3 regions of the Cronobacter condimenti 1330 genome follow, and region 3 is predicted to be linked to each of the others. Evidence: predicted binding sites of a transcription regulator. Region 3 holds the regulator's gene; each other region holds the start of a gene.

What was found. The regulator CRP, encoded in region 3, controls carbon source genes, mostly activating them, when cyclic AMP is high. The targets are predictions, from matches to a motif close to ATGTGANNNNNNTCACAT.
Region 1: AFK62_RS09910 (mannitol dehydrogenase family protein) is a predicted target of CRP. The motif match lies at 3,849-3,866, and genes of this name have one in related genera.
Region 2: cdd (cytidine deaminase) is a predicted target of CRP. The motif match lies at 2,891-2,908, and genes of this name have one in related genera.

Annotation. Positions count from the first base shown of each region.
Region 1 covers NZ_CP012264.1:2,167,086-2,172,805, forward strand. The annotation lists gene ydfG (bifunctional NADP-dependent 3-hydroxy acid dehydrogenase/3-hydroxypropionate dehydrogenase YdfG) at 1-108, shown strand, start outside; gene AFK62_RS09895 (GntR family transcriptional regulator) at 199-885, shown strand; gene AFK62_RS09900 (hypothetical protein) at 922-1,809, shown strand; gene ydfZ (putative selenium delivery protein YdfZ) at 1,934-2,137, shown strand; gene AFK62_RS09910 (mannitol dehydrogenase family protein) at 2,268-3,734, opposite strand; gene AFK62_RS09915 (MFS transporter) at 3,897-5,174, opposite strand; gene manD (D-mannonate dehydratase ManD) at 5,228-5,720, opposite strand, start outside.
Region 2 covers NZ_CP012264.1:2,825,345-2,831,064, forward strand. The annotation lists gene AFK62_RS12870 (LysR family transcriptional regulator) at 1-544, shown strand, start outside; gene dusC (tRNA dihydrouridine(16) synthase DusC) at 547-1,479, opposite strand; gene AFK62_RS12880 (CidA/LrgA family protein) at 1,744-2,145, shown strand; gene AFK62_RS12885 (CidB/LrgB family autolysis modulator) at 2,142-2,837, shown strand; gene cdd (cytidine deaminase) at 2,966-3,850, shown strand; gene sanA (outer membrane permeability protein SanA) at 3,975-4,688, shown strand; gene mglC (galactose/methyl galactoside ABC transporter permease MglC) at 4,940-5,720, opposite strand, start outside.
Region 3 covers NZ_CP012264.1:3,988,647-3,994,366, forward strand. The annotation lists gene AFK62_RS18370 (phosphoribulokinase) at 1-702, shown strand, start outside; gene AFK62_RS18375 (OsmC family protein) at 789-1,193, opposite strand; gene crp (cAMP-activated global transcriptional regulator CRP) at 1,503-2,135, shown strand; gene AFK62_RS18385 (YccS/YhfK family putative transporter) at 2,201-4,285, shown strand; gene argD (bifunctional acetylornithine/succinyldiaminopimelate transaminase) at 4,286-5,506, opposite strand; gene pabA (aminodeoxychorismate synthase component 2) at 5,593-5,720, opposite strand, start outside.

The sequences.
Region 1 (5,720 bases), 1.8 Mb from region 3:
GAAGCGGTCTGGTGGGTCGCGTCGCTGCCTGCGCACGTGAACATCAACACCGTTGAGATGATGCCGGTCAGCCAGAGCTTCGCCGGGCTTAGCGTGCATCGCCAGTAGTTCCCCTATGCCCGTTCCCCGCGCCTTTGCTGGGCGGGGTGGGCAATTAATGTTAAATTGCCGCAGTTACCCGCAAATAAAGACTGAAGAATGGCCGCTGAAACCCCGCTCAACCCGACCCAGCCGGTGAGTCAACAGATTTACCGCATCCTGCGCCGCGATATCGTGCATTGCCTGATCCCCCCCGGCACGCCGCTTTCTGAAAAAGAGGTGTCGGTACGCTTTGACGTGTCGCGCCAGCCGGTGCGTGAGGCCTTTATTAAGCTTGCGGAAAACGGTCTGATTCAGATCCGCCCGCAGCGGGGCAGCTTCGTCAATAAAATCTCTCTGCGCCAGGTGCGCAACGGCTGCTTTGTCCGCCAGGCCATTGAGCGCGCCGTCGTCCAGCGTGCCGCGACGATGGTAACCGACGCTGACCTCTACCAGCTTGAGCAAAACCTTAATCAGCAGCGCACGGCTATCGATCGCAAACAACTGGGCGATTTCTTTCAGCTCGATGATGAATTTCACTACCGCCTGACGCAGGTTGCAGATTGCCAGCTTGCCTGGGACACAGTCGAGAATATCAAGGCCACCATTGATCGGGTGCGCTACATGAGCCTCGATCATGTTTCTCCGCCCGAGATGTTGCTGCGCCAGCACAACGATATTTTTCACGCGCTGGAAGCGCGCGACGCGCAGGCCGCGGATGAAACGATGCGCCTGCATCTTCAGGAGATCAGCGAATCTGTTTTGTTGATCCGCCAGGAAAACCGCGACTGGTTCAGCGAAGAGTAACCACGCGGCGTTTTACTTCGTCAAAGGATGGATGCGATGCGTGCGTTACTGCTACTGGGCTGCGCCCTTTTCTCTTCTCCACTGCTGGCGGATTGCCTGCAAACGGAGGCCAACGCCGTGGCCGCGGCTGAATTTACCTACTCCGTCAGAACGGTGACTGGCGCGCCCCACGCGCCTTTCTATTCCGCGCCATCCGCCGCGTGCAAGCTGGACGCGTTCCTGGTGCCTGGCGATACGGTGCAGGTTTATCGCCTGGCAAAACCAGCCGGTGGCGAGGCCACAGCCTCGTTCGCCTGGGTAAGTTATCGCGACGCCGCCGGACGCGTGGCAACAGGCTGGATGGATACCTCATCGCTGCGCGAACAACCCGCGTTATTGACACCGCAAGGCGCCTGCGCTGCCCGCCTTCGCGACCTGGACGGCGTGCAGGACACACCCGAGGCGGCCAACCGTTATCAGGTCACTGGCGGCCGCCGCTTTTTCTACTCCGCGCCTGACGCACAGTGTCGTGATACGCAGCTGTTTCTGGTCGCAGGCGATACGGTAAGCGTGACGCGCGCGCTGCCGGATGCCGGATTCAGCGAGGCGACCTGGTATGGGAAAGACGGGAAAATCGTCAGGGGCTGGCTTGAAACCCCGGCGCTGCGCGCCACCGGCGATGGCGAGCGCTGGCGTGACGATATCAGCCCAAGCCCGCTTGCCCGCGTGACGCGTACCGTTTCGCTGGCGCTTAATCCCAACGGTCAGTGCATTTTCTATGAGAATGCCCAGGACGGCGGCCTTTTTCGCCTGCTGGTGCGCGAGGATCATACGCGCGACGGATGTCGCGGTGGTGCGGATCCAGAAGTGGCACCGGTGGTGGCCACGATAGATATCGATATTGCCAGCGGAAATATTGTGCGCAGAGCACCAGCGGGCGAGTAATTTCGGCACGTGACATTCATCACACAAATGCCTCGTTTTTGATCGAGATTAACGTTTTTCCGGTTGCGGTTTTTAAAATGGGGCTCGTCTGGATCATTACCACCTGTTCAGAGGAGAAATCACCATGATGACCTACGATCGCAACCGTAACGCTATTACTACCGGCAGCCGCGTGATGATTAGTACATCCGGCCAGACTGGCGTCATTAAAGCTATCCATGGCGAAGGGATGACGCCGGAGCAGATCCGTCGCGGGCGCACTGTTGAAGTGGAAGGTTGCGAAGGTAAATTCGAGCCGATCGCGCTGATTCGTCTGGGGTTACATTAATTTCGTGCGGCGGGTAGCGTCAGGTTTACCCGCCCGGCGTAAAACAAAAAATGCCGCTGTAGCGGCATTTTTTTCAGGCAGACGTTTCATTCAACGGGCGCATGGCGCCAGGCTTATCCGTCCTGCGCCATCAGGCAAACTGTTTTACGTAATGCGCCACCGTGGCTTTCGCGCCCGCTTCCTGCAACATCGTATACGCCTGCGTGACCTGCGCAACAAACGCAGGCTGACGCGCGAGATCCTCGCCGAAAATCGCACTGATGCCGAGCAGCGCCTGCACGCGGGCTTCACCCTCTTCGCTTGCGCGCACCACGTGCTGAATTACATCCTGCAGCGGGTCGCACACCTCAATGGGGTTGCCCTCTTCATCCACCCCGCCGACATAACGCATCCAGCCTGCCACGCCGAGCGTTAAGAGCGCGCTCGCGCCGCCGTGTGCCTGATGCCAGCGCAGCGAATCCAGCCAGCGCTGCGGCAATTTCTGGCTCCCGTCCATCGCTATCTGCCAGGTGCGGTGGCGCAGCGCCGGATTGCTGTAGCGCTCAATTAACAGATCCGCGTAGCCTGCGAGATCAACATCCTGCACGCTGAGCGTCGGCGCCTGTTCTTTCAGCATCAGCGCATGGGCCGCGCGACGGTAATTCGCATCATTCATGCAGTCGTTAATGTGCTGATACCCGGCCAGATAGCCCAGATACGCGAGAAACGAATGGCTGCCGTTGAGCATACGCAGTTTCATCTCTTCAAACGGCACCACATCGCGCACCAGCTGCGCGCCTGCGTTTTCCCACGCCGGGCGACCCGCCACGAAATTATCTTCAATCACCCACTGGCGGAACGGCTCACAGGCAACACCTGCCGGGTCACGCACGCCGGTAAGCTGCTCGATTTTATCAAGCGTCTCCGGGGTGACCGCGGGCACAATGCGATCCACCATCGTGGACGGGAATGTCACGTTTGCCTCAATCCAGGCCGCCAGGCTCGCGTCCACCGCGCGGGCATACGCCGTCACCACCTTGCGTGCCACCTGGCCGTTCTCCGGCATATTGTCACAGGACATGACGCTGAACCCTTTAAGCCCGGCGGCCTTGCGGCGCGCCAGCGCCTCGACAATCACCCCGGGCGCCGACGACGGCTGTTGCGGATGCGCCAGATCGGCGGCGATAAGCGGGTTTTCCAGCATCAGTTCGCCGGTCGCGGGCGAATGGCAGTAGCCTTTTTCCGTGATGGTGAGCGACACAATCGCTACCTCCGGCTGACACAGCGCGGTGAGCACCGCCTCCAGCCCATCCACCTGCGCATGCAGCGCGTTCTTTACCACACCCACCACACGGGCGCGCCAGGCATCTGCCGACATCTCCGCTACGGTATAGAGATTATCCTGACGACGGATATCGGCTATCTGCTGCTCACCGCCAATCAGGTTAACTTCGCAATAGCCCCAGTCGCTGCCATGCTCAGCGGCCAGAATATCGGTATAAACGCCCTGATGCGCGCGATGAAACGCGCCAAAACCAAGGTGAACGATACGCGCGACCAGCGCGTCACGATCGTAGAGAGGAAGCACAGCGTGAGCATTCAAAAGCGTGGATTTCATAACAAAGACCCGATTGATAAATAAAGTAATTTGTATGAAGACTACGCGCCGTAGCGGCGCGCTTTATGATTTGCGACAGTTTTTACGCACTACATTAACTAGAATGGTAGTAAAGTGTGACTTTCATCACGCTTTACGGGTAATCAGGATCGGTATTGGGAATTAGACAGCGACAGGTTTTGCGGCAAGACGGGTCACGGCGCGCTCTTTGACGAAGGTCCAGAGGATGATCGCACCGACAATATCCATCATGCTGAGGATAATAAAGAACGGATTGTAACCGACGGTTTTTACCAGTCCGCCCATGATTAGGGTGCAGATGAAAATGCCTGTCCACCCGGCGGTACCGGCAAACCCGCTGACGGTCGAGGTTTCGTTGCGTCTGAAAAGATCGGTTGCCATCGTAATGACCTGGGTGGAGAGCATCTGGTGCGCGAAAGCGCAGACAGAAACCAGCCCGACCGCCAGATACGCGCTTTCGACAAATCCGACAAACGCCAGCGGCAGCATCAGCAGCGCGCCAATGCTAAAGCCAATACGGCGGGCGTTGATGGTGGAAATATTCCAGCGCTTCATCATCACGTTATTTAAAAAGCCGCCCGCCATGCCACCGAAATCGGCAGCCAGAAACGGCAGCCAGGCGAACAGCGCAATCTCTTTGAGCGGCATATGACGCACCGTCATCAGATAAACCGGCAACCAGAAGTTAATGGTTCCCCACGCCGGGTCGGCAAGAAAGCGCGGCAGCGCAATACCCCAGAAGTTTCGCTGGCGCAGGATCTGCAATATGGAGGGTTTCGTGCCGTCCGCCTCCAGATGCTTCTCCTGCCCCTCTTCAATATATCTGGCTTCCTGCGCGCTTAACCGGCGGTGGCGTGACGGCGCTTCATAGCCGAACCACCAGATAACGGCGAATACAAGACCGAGCGCGCCGGTGATGACAAACGCCATCTCCCAGTTGTACGCCATGATGGCCCAGACGACTAACGGCGGCGCCAGCATCGCGCCAATAGACGTGCCGATATTCGCCACCCCGCCTGCAATCCCACGCTCCTTCGCCGGGAACCATTCAGAATTACACTTTACGCCCGCCGGAATAGCAGACGCTTCACTAAGGCCCATCAGGCCACGCAAAAACGCCAGTCCGCCCCACGAATGACAGGTGGCGTGCGCCATATTTGTGAGTGACCAGGCAATGATCATAATAAAAAAGCCGAGCTTTAAGCCCACCACATCAATAAAGAAGCCGCACAGCGGCTGCGCTATCGTATAGGCAAACTGAAAGGCGCTTAATATCCACGAATATTGCTGCTCGTTGATATGAAGCTCGGTAAATAAGGTTGGCGCGGAAACGCTCAGCGAACTGCGCGCCAGCGCATTAATAATCGTGCCTAATGACACCAGGCCTATCATATACCAGCGTAATTTTCTGATTTTCATGGGTAGGGTTCCGGAGGTTATCGTTATTATTTCATTTCAGGCTATCTGTGGTGTTACCAGTTCCACAGCGTGCCGTCTTCAAGGCGGGCGACCGGCAAATAAGCCGGATCGTAGGGGTATTTCGCCGCCAGTTTTTCGTCAAATTCGATGCCAAGCCCTGGTTTGTCGCCCGGGTGCATATAGCCATGGTCGAACGTCCAGCTGTGCGGGAACACCTCCAGCATCTGTTCGGAATACCCCATGAACTCCTGCACGCCGAAATTTGGTACCCAGAGATCAAAATGCAGCGCGGCAGCGTGACAAATGGGGGAGAGATCCGACGGGCCGTGCGAGCCGGTACGTACCTGATAAAGCGCCGCAAAATCGGCAATGCGGCGCATGCCGGTAATGCCGCCCGCGTGGGTGACGGTCGTGCGGATGTAATCAATCAGTTGCTCTTCGATAAGCTGTTTGCAGTCCCAGATACTGTTAAAGACTTCCCCTACCGCAATCGGTGTGACGGTGTGCTGACGAATGAGACGGAAACAGGCCTGGTTTTCGGCGGGG
Region 2 (5,720 bases), 1.2 Mb from region 3:
AGCCCCCGGTCTTCGTCTCAACGTGGTGGCGAGTTCGCCGTTTAGCGACGCGCGCCGACTGGAAGAAGGCGAGCTGGACATGGCGATAAGCGTGGCGGCGCCAGGCCCGCGCTGGCAGGAGCGCGAGGTGCTGGTGCATATGCCTTTCGTGACGCTCTGGCACCCGTCGCAGCTTGCGCTAAGCATCCCACTGACGCTTAGCGATTACACGCGCGAACCGCACCTGATGGTGACCTACCGGGAGGCGACCAGCAGCCTGATAGATACACTGCTGGCGCGCAGGGGCGAGAGCCGGACGATTAGCTACACCACACCGCATTTCGCAGGGCTGCCAGGGTTACTGATGCAGATGCCCGCACTCGCAACGGTGCCCGCCGGGCTTTGCGACATGTGGCAAACGGCATGGGGGCTTTCTGCAAGTCCCACTCCGCTGGAGGTGCCGCCGTTTGAGGTAGCGCTGTTATGGCATCAGCGGCATAACAGCGATCCGGCGCTGATGTGGCTGCGCGATTTCATTCATACGCAGGTGGCAAATCTGGGGTGAAATCAGTGGCGGTTGATAGCCTCAGCGATGGCGGCTGAGGTGTTCAGCGCGCGAATTTCGCTAAAGAGCGCTGTCGCCTCGGCATATTCTTTACGCAAGTAGCCGAGCCACTGCTTGATGCGCGCCACATGGTACATGCCTGTGTCGCCCTGTTTTTCAAGCCGTGTATATTTTTGCAGCAGCATGACGACCTCAGGCCAGGGCATACGCGGCGCATTCTCTTTAATGACGCGGCTTAAATTCGGCACATTAAGCGCGCCGCGCCCGATCATAATCGCATCGCAGCCGGTCTGCGCCATGCAGGCCTGCGCGCTGGCGTAGTCCCAGATCTCACCGTTGGCGATAACCGGGATGGAAAGCCGCTCGTGAATTTCGCCGATAGCCGCCCAGTTAATACGCTCCGCTTTATAACCATCTTCTTTGGTGCGTCCGTGCACTACCAGCTCTGTCGCACCCGCCTGTTGTACAGCATCAGCAATTTCAAAGCGCTGTGCGCCGCTGTCCCAGCCAAGCCGGATTTTTACGGTAACCGGCAGATGCGCGGGCACCGCTTCGCGCATCGCCTTCGCGCCGCGATAGATAAGATCAGGGTCTTTTAACAGTGTGGCGCCGCCGCCGCTCCCATTCACCAGTTTTGACGGGCAGCCGCAATTAAGATCAACCCCCCAGGAGCCCAGCGCCACCGCGCGGGCGGCGTTTTCCGCAAGCCATTGCGGATGCTGGCCGAGCAATTGCACCCGTACTCGCGTACCGGAAGGCGTACGGCTGTTGTGATGCAACTCCGGGCAGAGTTTATAAAACGATTTCACCGGCAGCAGGCTATCCACCACGCGCAGAAATTCGGTGATGCAGAGATCGTAATCATTCACCTCGGTGAGCAATTCACGCACCAGAGAATCAAGCACGCCTTCCATCGGCGCCAGTAAAACACGCATAACGCTACCCGCAAAAAAAAGAGGCGCTATGGTAGCGCCTTGCCACTGCGAAGGGAATGCACCGGCGAGCGTCAGCGCGTAAAACTGCAATGTTGGCTCCCGGCCGCTGTGCGTTGAGCTGCCGCGTACAGCGTGGCGCGTCAGGCCCAACGGGAAAGCAGCGTCAGCCCGAAAGTTTAGGTATGCTGATTAGGCACATGTGATCGGTAGCACAGTTTTAGATTTAATTGTATGATGAATGCGTTCGGTTAAAGGTTACTCCCTATGAGCACAATGCTGACTTCTCTCTGGCAACTGGTACGCGCTTTTATTTTGATTTACGCCTGTCTTTACGCAGGCATCGCGCTCGCGTCGCTGCTGCCGATTACGATCCCCGGCAGCATCATTGGCATGCTGATCCTCTTTTTGCTGCTGGCGTTTCAAATTCTCCCGGCGAAATGGGTGCAGCCCGCCTGTCATTTATTGATCCGCTATATGGCGCTGCTTTTTGTGCCGGTAGGCATTGGCGTAATGCAATATTTCGACGTGCTGCAGGCGCAGTTCGGGCCGGTCGTCGTTTCCTGTTTTATCAGTACGCTGGTGGTGTTTATGGTGGTGAGCTGGAGTACGCATCTGGCGCATGGCGAACGTAAAGTGGTGGGCCAGAAAAGGAGCCGCAAGGAATGATTCAGAATATCTGGTGGTCGCTGCCGCTCACGTTGCTGGTGTTTTTTGCGGCCCGCAAACTGGCCGCACGCCTGAAAAGCCCCCTGCTGAACCCGCTTCTGGTCTGCATGGTGGTGCTGATCCCGTTTCTGATGCTGACCCATATTCCCTATGAGCGCTATTTTCAGGGCAGCCGAATTTTAAATGACCTGCTGCAGCCTGCCGTAGTGGCGCTGGCGTTCCCGCTCTATGAACAGCTTCATCAGATCCGCGCGCGCTGGAAGTCAATTATTACTATCTGTTTTGCAAGCAGCGTGGTGGCGATGGTGACCGGCACGTCAGTTGCGCTGCTGATGGGCGCGAGCCCGGAAATCGCGGCTTCCGTGTTGCCAAAATCGGTGACTACGCCTATCGCGATGGCAGTGGGCGGAAGCCTTGGCGGCATTCCGGCCATTAGTGCGGTGTGCGTGATTTTTGTCGGCATTCTCGGCGCCGTTTTCGGTCATGCGCTGCTGAACCTGATGCGCATTAAGACAAAATCGGCGCGCGGGCTGGCGATGGGGACTGCCTCGCATGCGCTCGGTACCGCGCGCTGTGCTGAGCTTGACTATCAGGAAGGCGCGTTCAGTTCTCTGGCGCTGGTGATTTGCGGGATTATCACCTCGCTTTTGGCACCGTTCCTTTTTCCCATGATTCTCGCACTGTGGCGCTAAAACTTGCGATACGTCGCGCATTTTCTTTTTAAATTTCATTTGTTGCATAGCCAGTGAGAGTTAAATCACATATAAAGCCCCGATAGCGCCGTAAACTACGGTTCCGGTTACTTATTTGAGGCTTTGCCATGCACCCACGTTTTGAATCTGCCTTTGCACAGCTGCCGGCTGCGCTGCAAGCCGCTCTGGCTCCGCTGCTTGCCGATACCCATTTTCCGGCGATGTTCAGCGCTGAACAGGCCGCCGACATTCGTCGTCTGAGCGGCCTCGATGAGGATGCGCTGGCCTTTGCATTACTGCCGCTGGCAGCAGCCTGCGCACAGACCGAGATCTCCCATTTTAACGTCGGCGCGGTTGCGCGCGGCTTGAGCGGCAGCCTGTATTTCGGCGCTAATATGGAGTTTCGCGGCGCGGCGATGCAGCAGACGGTTCATGCCGAACAGAGCGCGATTACCCATGCGTGGATGCGCGGCGAAACGGGCCTTGCGGCGATTACCGTCAACTACACGCCGTGCGGCCACTGCCGCCAGTTTATGAATGAACTAAACAGCGGGCTGACGCTTCGCATCAATCTGCCTGGCCGCGCGCCATCACAGCTTAGCGATTACCTGCCGGATGCCTTTGGTCCACGCGATCTGGATATCAAAACGCTGATTTTCGATGCGGAAAACCACGGCTACGCGCTACAGGGCGACGCGCTGACCCAGGCAGCTATCGCTGCGGCCAACCGCAGCCATGCGCCTTACAGCCAGTCACCTTCCGGGCTTGCCCTTGAAACCCGCGACGGGGCCGTGTTTACCGGCAGCTATGCCGAAAACGCCGCGTTTAACCCCTCTCTGCCGCCCCTGCAGGCGGCGCTGAATCTGCTGAGTTTAACCGGCTACGGCTGGCACGACATTGCACGCGCCGTGCTCGCCGAACGCCACGAGGCAACGATTGTTCAACGCGACGCCACTGCCGCTACGCTTAACGTGCTGGGCTTCGCTGATCTTGAGTTTATTACGCTTGCCTGATGCATCACTGCGGGCGCCCTGCCCGCAGTGATGAAAATTGCTTCAACCGGACGTTCGATTCTTGCTCTTGCCCGGCGGGTAAAGTAGCCTTGAGTCTCTTTCCTTATTGCTTCGAGCCGCCTGAATGTTAAAGCGTTTGTTATACAGCCTGCTGGCCCTGATTGGCGTACTGCTGTTAACGGCGTTGCTGCTCGACCGCTGGATAAGCTGGAAAACTGCGCCCTATGTCTATGACGAATTGCAGGATTTACCCTGGCGTCAGGTCGGCGTGGTGCTCGGCACCGCCAAATATTACCGCACCGGCGTCATCAATCAGTATTACCGCTATCGCATCCAGGGCGCGCTTAATGCCTATAACAGCGGCAAAGTGAATTATCTGCTGCTGAGCGGTGATAACGCGCAGCAGAGTTACAACGAGCCGATGACGATGCGTAAAGACTTGATTGCCGCCGGGGTCGATCCGGCTGATATCGTGCTTGATTACGCTGGCTTCCGCACGCTTGATTCTATTGTGCGCACCCGTCGCGTGTTTGATACCAACGATTTCATCATCATTACCCAACGCTTCCATTGCGAGCGGGCGCTTTTTATCGCGCTGCATATGGGCATCCAGGCGCAGTGTTACGCCGTGCCATCGCCGAAGAATATGTTATCGGTACGCGTGCGTGAGTTTGGCGCACGGCTTGGCGCGCTCGCCGATCTCTATATCTTTAAGCGTGAACCACGCTTCCTGGGCCCGCTGGTGCCTATCCCGGCGCTTCATGAAGTCCCCGACGACGCGCAGGGCTACCCGGCCGTCACGCCCGAACAGATGCTGGAATTGCAGAAGAAGAAGTAAGCGGTGTGATAATCCTAAGGTGAATGGCATTGCGCGTACCCCACCTTACGAAGAAGAAAGCGCCAGCGCAGTGTCCGTAAGCGAGTAAGCGCCGCGCCGCGAATACGCTTTTCTTCACCTGCGATCCGCTCACCCCGCCTTCTCAGAAAAACGCCTCACCTCGCCTGGCGAATCCCGTCAGACGCGCCATGCACTATCTCGCTTCCATAAAAAAAGCCCCCGCAAGCGGAGGCTTTTTACTGTCACGCCACTTATTTCTTACGCGCGTATTTCAGTGAATCCAGGGCGACCGCGAAAATGATAATCCCGCCCTTGATGATGTACTGCCAGTACGGGTTAATGCCGATATAAGTCAGGCCGTAGTTGATAACGGTGAAGATAATCACACCCGTCACCACACCCAGCACTGTACCCACGCCGCCGCTGAATGACACACCGCCCACGACGCATGCCGCGATGGCATCAAGCTCATACATAAAGCCCAGGTTGTTGGTGGCAGAGCCGATACGGCCCGCTTCCAGCATCCCACCGAAGGCATAGAACACGCCAGAGAGCGCATAAATCATCAGCAGGTTCAGCGCTACGTTGACGCCGGAGACTTTCGCCGCTTCCGGGTTGCCGCCGATGGCGAAGATGTTCTTACCGAAGCGGGTTTTGTTCCAGAGGATCCAGACAAACGCCACCGCAATCAGCGCATAGAACGTAATGTAGGAAAGCCTGAAACTGCCGAGCGCCACAAAGCCCTGCGTAAACGTCGAGAAGCCCGAATCGAAACCGGAAATCGGCGACGCACCTACGAAATCGTAATAGAGGGAGTTAATACCATAAACGATGATCATCGTGCCGAGGGTCGTGATAAACGGCGTGACGTTCAGGTACGCGATAATAATCCCGTTTACCAGTCCGATGACGGCACCAATGACACAGACAATCACAATTACCAGCGCAATCGGCATGGTCGCCATTTCAGGAAATACTTTGTTGGCGTTTTCCATCGACTGCAATAAGGTCGCTGCGACCACCGCCGCCAGC
Region 3 (5,720 bases):
CGTAAAGCGCGCGATCTGGGCCGTCACATTAGCTATTTCGGCCCGGAAGCGAACGACTTCGGCCTGCTGGAGCAAACTTTTGTCGAGTACGGCCTGACCGGTACAGGGCAGTCGCGCAAATACCTGCACACCTACGATGAGGCAGTGCCGTGGAATCAGGTGCCAGGCACGTTTACGCCGTGGCAACCGCTGCCGGAACCGACAGACGTGTTGTTCTACGAAGGGCTACATGGCGGCGTGGTAACTCCGCAAAACGACGTGGCGAAACATGTGGATTTGCTGGTGGGCGTGGTGCCTATCGTCAACCTGGAGTGGATACAAAAGATGATCCGCGATACCAGCGAGCGCGGCCATTCCCGCGAGGCGGTGATGGACTCTGTCGTGCGTTCGATGGAGGATTACATCAACTACATCACGCCACAGTTCTCTCGTACGCATATCAACTTCCAGCGCGTGCCGACAGTGGATACGTCCAACCCGTTTGCCGCCAAAGGCATCCCGTCGCTTGATGAAAGCTTCGTCGTCATCCATTTCCGTAATCTGGATAATATTGACTACCCGTGGCTGCTTGCGATGCTGCAGGGTTCGTTTATTTCCCACATCAATACGCTAGTGGTGCCGGGCGGGAAAATGGGGCTGGCGATGGAGTTAATTATGTTGCCGCTGGTGCAACGACTGATGGAAGGCAAGCAGATCGACTGAGATCATGCCCGGTGGCGCTGCGCTTACCGGGCCTACAAAGACAGTTAGCGTGTGAACGGGTCAGCGAAGCGCCGCCCGCCGCGCCATTACCCTTCGATAACTTCGTAAGAGTGCGTGATATCTACGCCTTTACCGAGCATCAACGCGACCGAGCAATATTTCTCCGCCGACAGATCCACCGCACGCGCGACCGCCGCCTCTTTCAGGGCCTTGCCCGTCACCACGAAATGCAGATTGATATGTGTGAACAGACGCGGCGCTTCTTCGCGACGCTCAGAGGTCAGCTTCACTTCACAATCGGTCACGTCGTGACGGCCTTTTTGCAGAATAGAAACCACGTCAATCGCGCTGCAACCGCCAGCGGCCATCAGCACCATTTCCATCGGGCTCGGCGCTTTGTCGCCGGAGTTGCCGTCCATCAGAATCTGGTGGCCGGATGCGGACTCACCCAGGAAGGTTAAGCCTTCCACCCATTTCACTCGTGCATGCATGATTATCACTCCAGGGCATTCATTTTCCTGACAGATTACGCGGGCGCGTCGTCAGAGGCAATGGAAGGCGACCTGCGTCAAGCTGAAACGAGACAACAGGAGACACCTGATAAAAGCTATGCTAAAACAGTCTGGATGCAGCGGCGATACATTGATGTTACGCATGTATGCAGAGGAGAAGACAATTTATCGGCTGCGACGTCCACGGACAGCCAACTTCCCTGGACGCGGGAAGATGATGATTGCAAAGCCAGACAGGGGTTACGCGCCCTGTCTTTGGAGCCAGTTTAAAACAGAGGATAACCGCGCATGGTGCTTGGCAAACCGCAAACAGACCCGACTCTTGAATGGTTCTTGTCTCATTGCCACATTCATAAATATCCATCTAAGAGCACGCTGATTCACCAGGGTGAAAAAGCGGAGACGCTGTATTACATCGTCAAAGGCTCAGTGGCAGTGTTGATCAAAGATGAAGAGGGCAAGGAGATGATCCTCTCGTACCTGAATCAGGGAGACTTCATCGGCGAACTGGGTTTGTTCGAGGAAGGTCAGGAACGCAGCGCCTGGGTTCGCGCTAAAACTGCCTGTGAAGTGGCTGAGATCTCTTATAAAAAATTCCGTCAGCTGATTCAGGTAAACCCGGATATTCTGATGCGTCTCTCCTCACAGATGGCGCGTCGTCTGCAGGTCACCTCTGAAAAAGTCGGTAACCTGGCGTTCCTCGACGTGACAGGCCGCATCGCGCAGACGCTGCTGAATCTCGCAAAACAGCCGGACGCCATGACCCATCCGGACGGCATGCAGATCAAAATCACCCGTCAGGAAATCGGTCAGATCGTGGGCTGCTCCCGCGAAACCGTGGGCCGTATCCTGAAAATGCTTGAAGATCAGAACCTGATCTCCGCGCACGGGAAAACTATCGTGGTTTACGGAACCCGCTAAGGTTCCTGAAAAAAACGGCGTGTCGCTTCGGTAACACGCCGTTTTTGTTTCTATACTTCTCCCCTATGTGGCGTCGTCTTATCTATCACCCTGAAATCAATTACGCTTTGCGGCAAACACTGATCTTAAGCCTGCCGGTGGCGGTCGGGTTGATGCTGGGCCACTTACAACAGGGATTACTCTTCTCACTGGTGCCCGCCTGCTGCAACATCGCTGGTCTCGACACCCCGCATAAACGTTTTTTCAAACGCCTTATCATCGGCGCCTCGCTCTTCGCGCTTAGTAGTCTTGCGGTACAGTTTCTGCTGCTACAGGCGGTGCCGCTGCCGCTTATTTTGCTGATGCTGGCGCTGTTGCTTGGCGTCACGGCGGAAATCAGCCCGCTTCACGCGCGCCTGCTGCCCGCGTCGCTCATCGCCGCCATTTTCACCCTAAGTCTCGCCGGGAATATGCCCGTCTGGCAGCCGATGCTGCTCTATATCCTTGGCACGCTCTGGTACGGCGCGTTCAACGGCTTCTGGTTCTGGCTGTGGCGCGAGCAGCCGCTGCGTGAGTCGCTAAGCCTGATTTATAAAAGCCTCGCCGACTACTGCGAAGCAAAATACAGTCTGCTGACGCGCCACACCGACCCGGAACAGGCGCTACCGCCGCTGCTGGTGCATCAGCAAAAAGTGGTGGATCAGATAAGCCAGTGTTATCAGCAGTTGCAGATGCTGGCAGCTACCCGGCAGAACGGTTACAAGCGCCTGCTGCGCTCGTTTCAGGTGGCGCTCGATCTTCAGGAGCATATTTCGGTCTCGCTGCATCAGCCAGGCGAAGTACAAAAACTGGTGGAGCGCAGCCACGCCGAAGAAGTGCTGCGCTGGACAGCCCAGACCGTGGCCACGCGTCTTCGCACGCTCTCAGACGACATTCTTTATCACCGCTATTCGCACCGCTTTTCAATGGATAAACAGGTCGCGGCGCTGGCGAAAATCGCCCGCCAGCACCCGGATAACCCCGTCGGACAGTTCTGCGAATATCACTTCAGCCGTATCGCACGCGTGCTGCGCACCCAGCGTCCGCTTTATGCCCGCGACATGATGGACAGCGGCCAGCGACGTTTGCCGCTGTTACCTGCCCTGAAAAGCTATTTGTCGCTCAAATCCGCCGCGCTACGCACTTCGGCGCGACTGGGCGTAATGCTGGCGGCGGCCGGTCTGCTGGCGAGCGTGTTTCAGCTGCCAAAACCCTACTGGATCCTGATGACGGTTCTGTTCGTGACGCAAAACGGCTATGGCGCGACGCGCGTGCGCATTCTGCATCGTGCGGGCGGGACGCTGGCGGGGTTGATTATCGCGGGCATTACGCTTCACCTGAAGGTGCCACAGGGCTATACGCTGCTCGGCATGCTGCTGGTGACGCTCATCAGTTATCTCATCATCCGGCGCAACTACGGCTGGGCGATGATCGGCTTTACCGTGACGGCGGTCTATTCGCTACAACTTCTGACGCTGAACGGCGAACAGTACATCGTGGCGCGCCTGATAGACACGCTGACGGGTTGCCTTATCGCCTTCGGCGGTATGGTCTGGCTTTGGCCGCAGTGGCAAAGCGGCCTGCTGCGACAGAATGCGCATGACGCCCTGGAGGCCGACCAGGAGGCGCTGCGCCTGATCCTGAGCGACGATCCGCAACCCGCGCCGCTCGCCTGGCAGCGCATGCGCGTTAACCAGGCGCACAACGCGCTCTATAATTCACTCAATCAGGCGATGCAGGAGCCAGGCTTTAACAGCCGTTATCTGGAAGATATGCGCCTGTGGGTGACGCACAGCCAGTTTATCGTCGAGCATGTTAACGCCATCACGACGCTTGCCCGCGAGCAGGCCTCACTCACGCCAGAGGCGGCGGCGCGTTATTTGCAGGCGTGTGAAATCGCACTGCAACGCTGTCAGCAGCGGCTGGAATATGACGCGCCGGGCGAGACGCAAAATGAGTCGGTGCTGGAAGGGGAAGAGGTATTACCGGAAGGGCCGCTCAGCGTCATGGAACATCATCTGCTGCGCATCCTTGACCATCTGCGCACCATGCATACCATTTCATCTGTGGCGTGGCGTCAGCGACCGCATCACGGCATCTGGCTCAGGCGCCGCCTGAGCCAGCCGCGCTGATTAGTTGTTCACCACGCGTGCTACGGCGTCTGCAAAACGGCGCATGCCTTCATCAATATCCGCGGTTTCCACCAGCAGTGACGGCGCAAAGCGCATCACGTCCGGCCCGGCATTCAGTACCATGACACCTTCTGCCGCGGCGGCGTAAAGGAAATCACGGGCGCGTCCATGGAAAGCCGGGGAGAGCTCAGCGCCAATCAGTAGCCCCATGCCGCGGATATCGCTGAACAACCCATATTGTTCCCCAATCTTTGTAAGATGCTGTACAAACTGCTCGCGCTTGTGCGCCACGCCATCCAGCACCTCCGGGGTATTAATAATATCAAACGCCTCACCCGCCACCGCACAGGCCAGCGGGTTGCCGCCATAGGTAGAGCCGTGTGAGCCGACATGAAACGCCGATGCCACGTCATGCGTAGTGAGCATCGCGCTGACCGGGAACCCGCCGCCCAGCGCTTTGGCGCTGGTCAGAATGTCCGGCGTCACGCCGTAGTGCATATAGGCAAAAAGCTTGCCGCTGCGGCCCATACCGCACTGCACTTCGTCAAACACCAGCAGCGCCTGATGCTGGTCACACAACTCACGCAGACCACGCAGGAAATCAGGCGTCGCGGCTGTCACGCCGCCTTCACCCTGCACAGGCTCAACCACAACCGCGCAGGTGTGGTCATCCATTACGGCTTTTACCGCATCGAGATCGTTAAACGGCACATGGATGATATCGGCGGGTTTAGGGCCGAAACCGTCAGAGTATTTCGCCTGACCGCCCACGGAGACGGTAAACAGCGAGCGTCCGTGAAAGGCGTTATAGAATGCGATGATTTTGGTTTTGTAGGGGCTGTGACGTGTGATGGCGTAATGGCGGGCAAGCTTGAACGCGGTTTCGTTGGCTTCGGTGCCGGAGTTCATGAACACGACGCGTTCAGCAAAAGTGGCGTCTACCAGCTTACGGCCCAGGCGCAGTGCGGGTTCGTTAGTGAACACATTACTGGTGTGCCAGAGCGTTTCGCCCTGCGCTTTCAGCGCGTCCACCAGCCGCGGGTGACAATGGCCGAGCGCGGTCACGGCGATGCCGCCCGCGAAATCGACATACTCTTTGCCCTGCTGATCCCAGACGCGGCTGCCCTTGCCCTTCACCGGAATAAATTCAGCCGGTGCATAAATCGGCAGGATCACGTCATCAAAGGTGGCGCGCGTAATTGCTGTTTTTTCAGTTGCCATTTCATGCCCATCCAGTAAATGTGCCATCGCACATGAAAAGATAAGCACAAAATATGAATAAAAAATCACTAAAAGGCAATAAAAATTCAGCGCGAAAGGAAGTTTGCCAGCAGCTGGTGTCCCTGCTCGCTCAGAATACTCTCCGGGTGAAACTGCACACCTTCAAGCGGCAAGTCGCGATGGCGAATGCCCATAATTTCGCCTTCATCCGTCC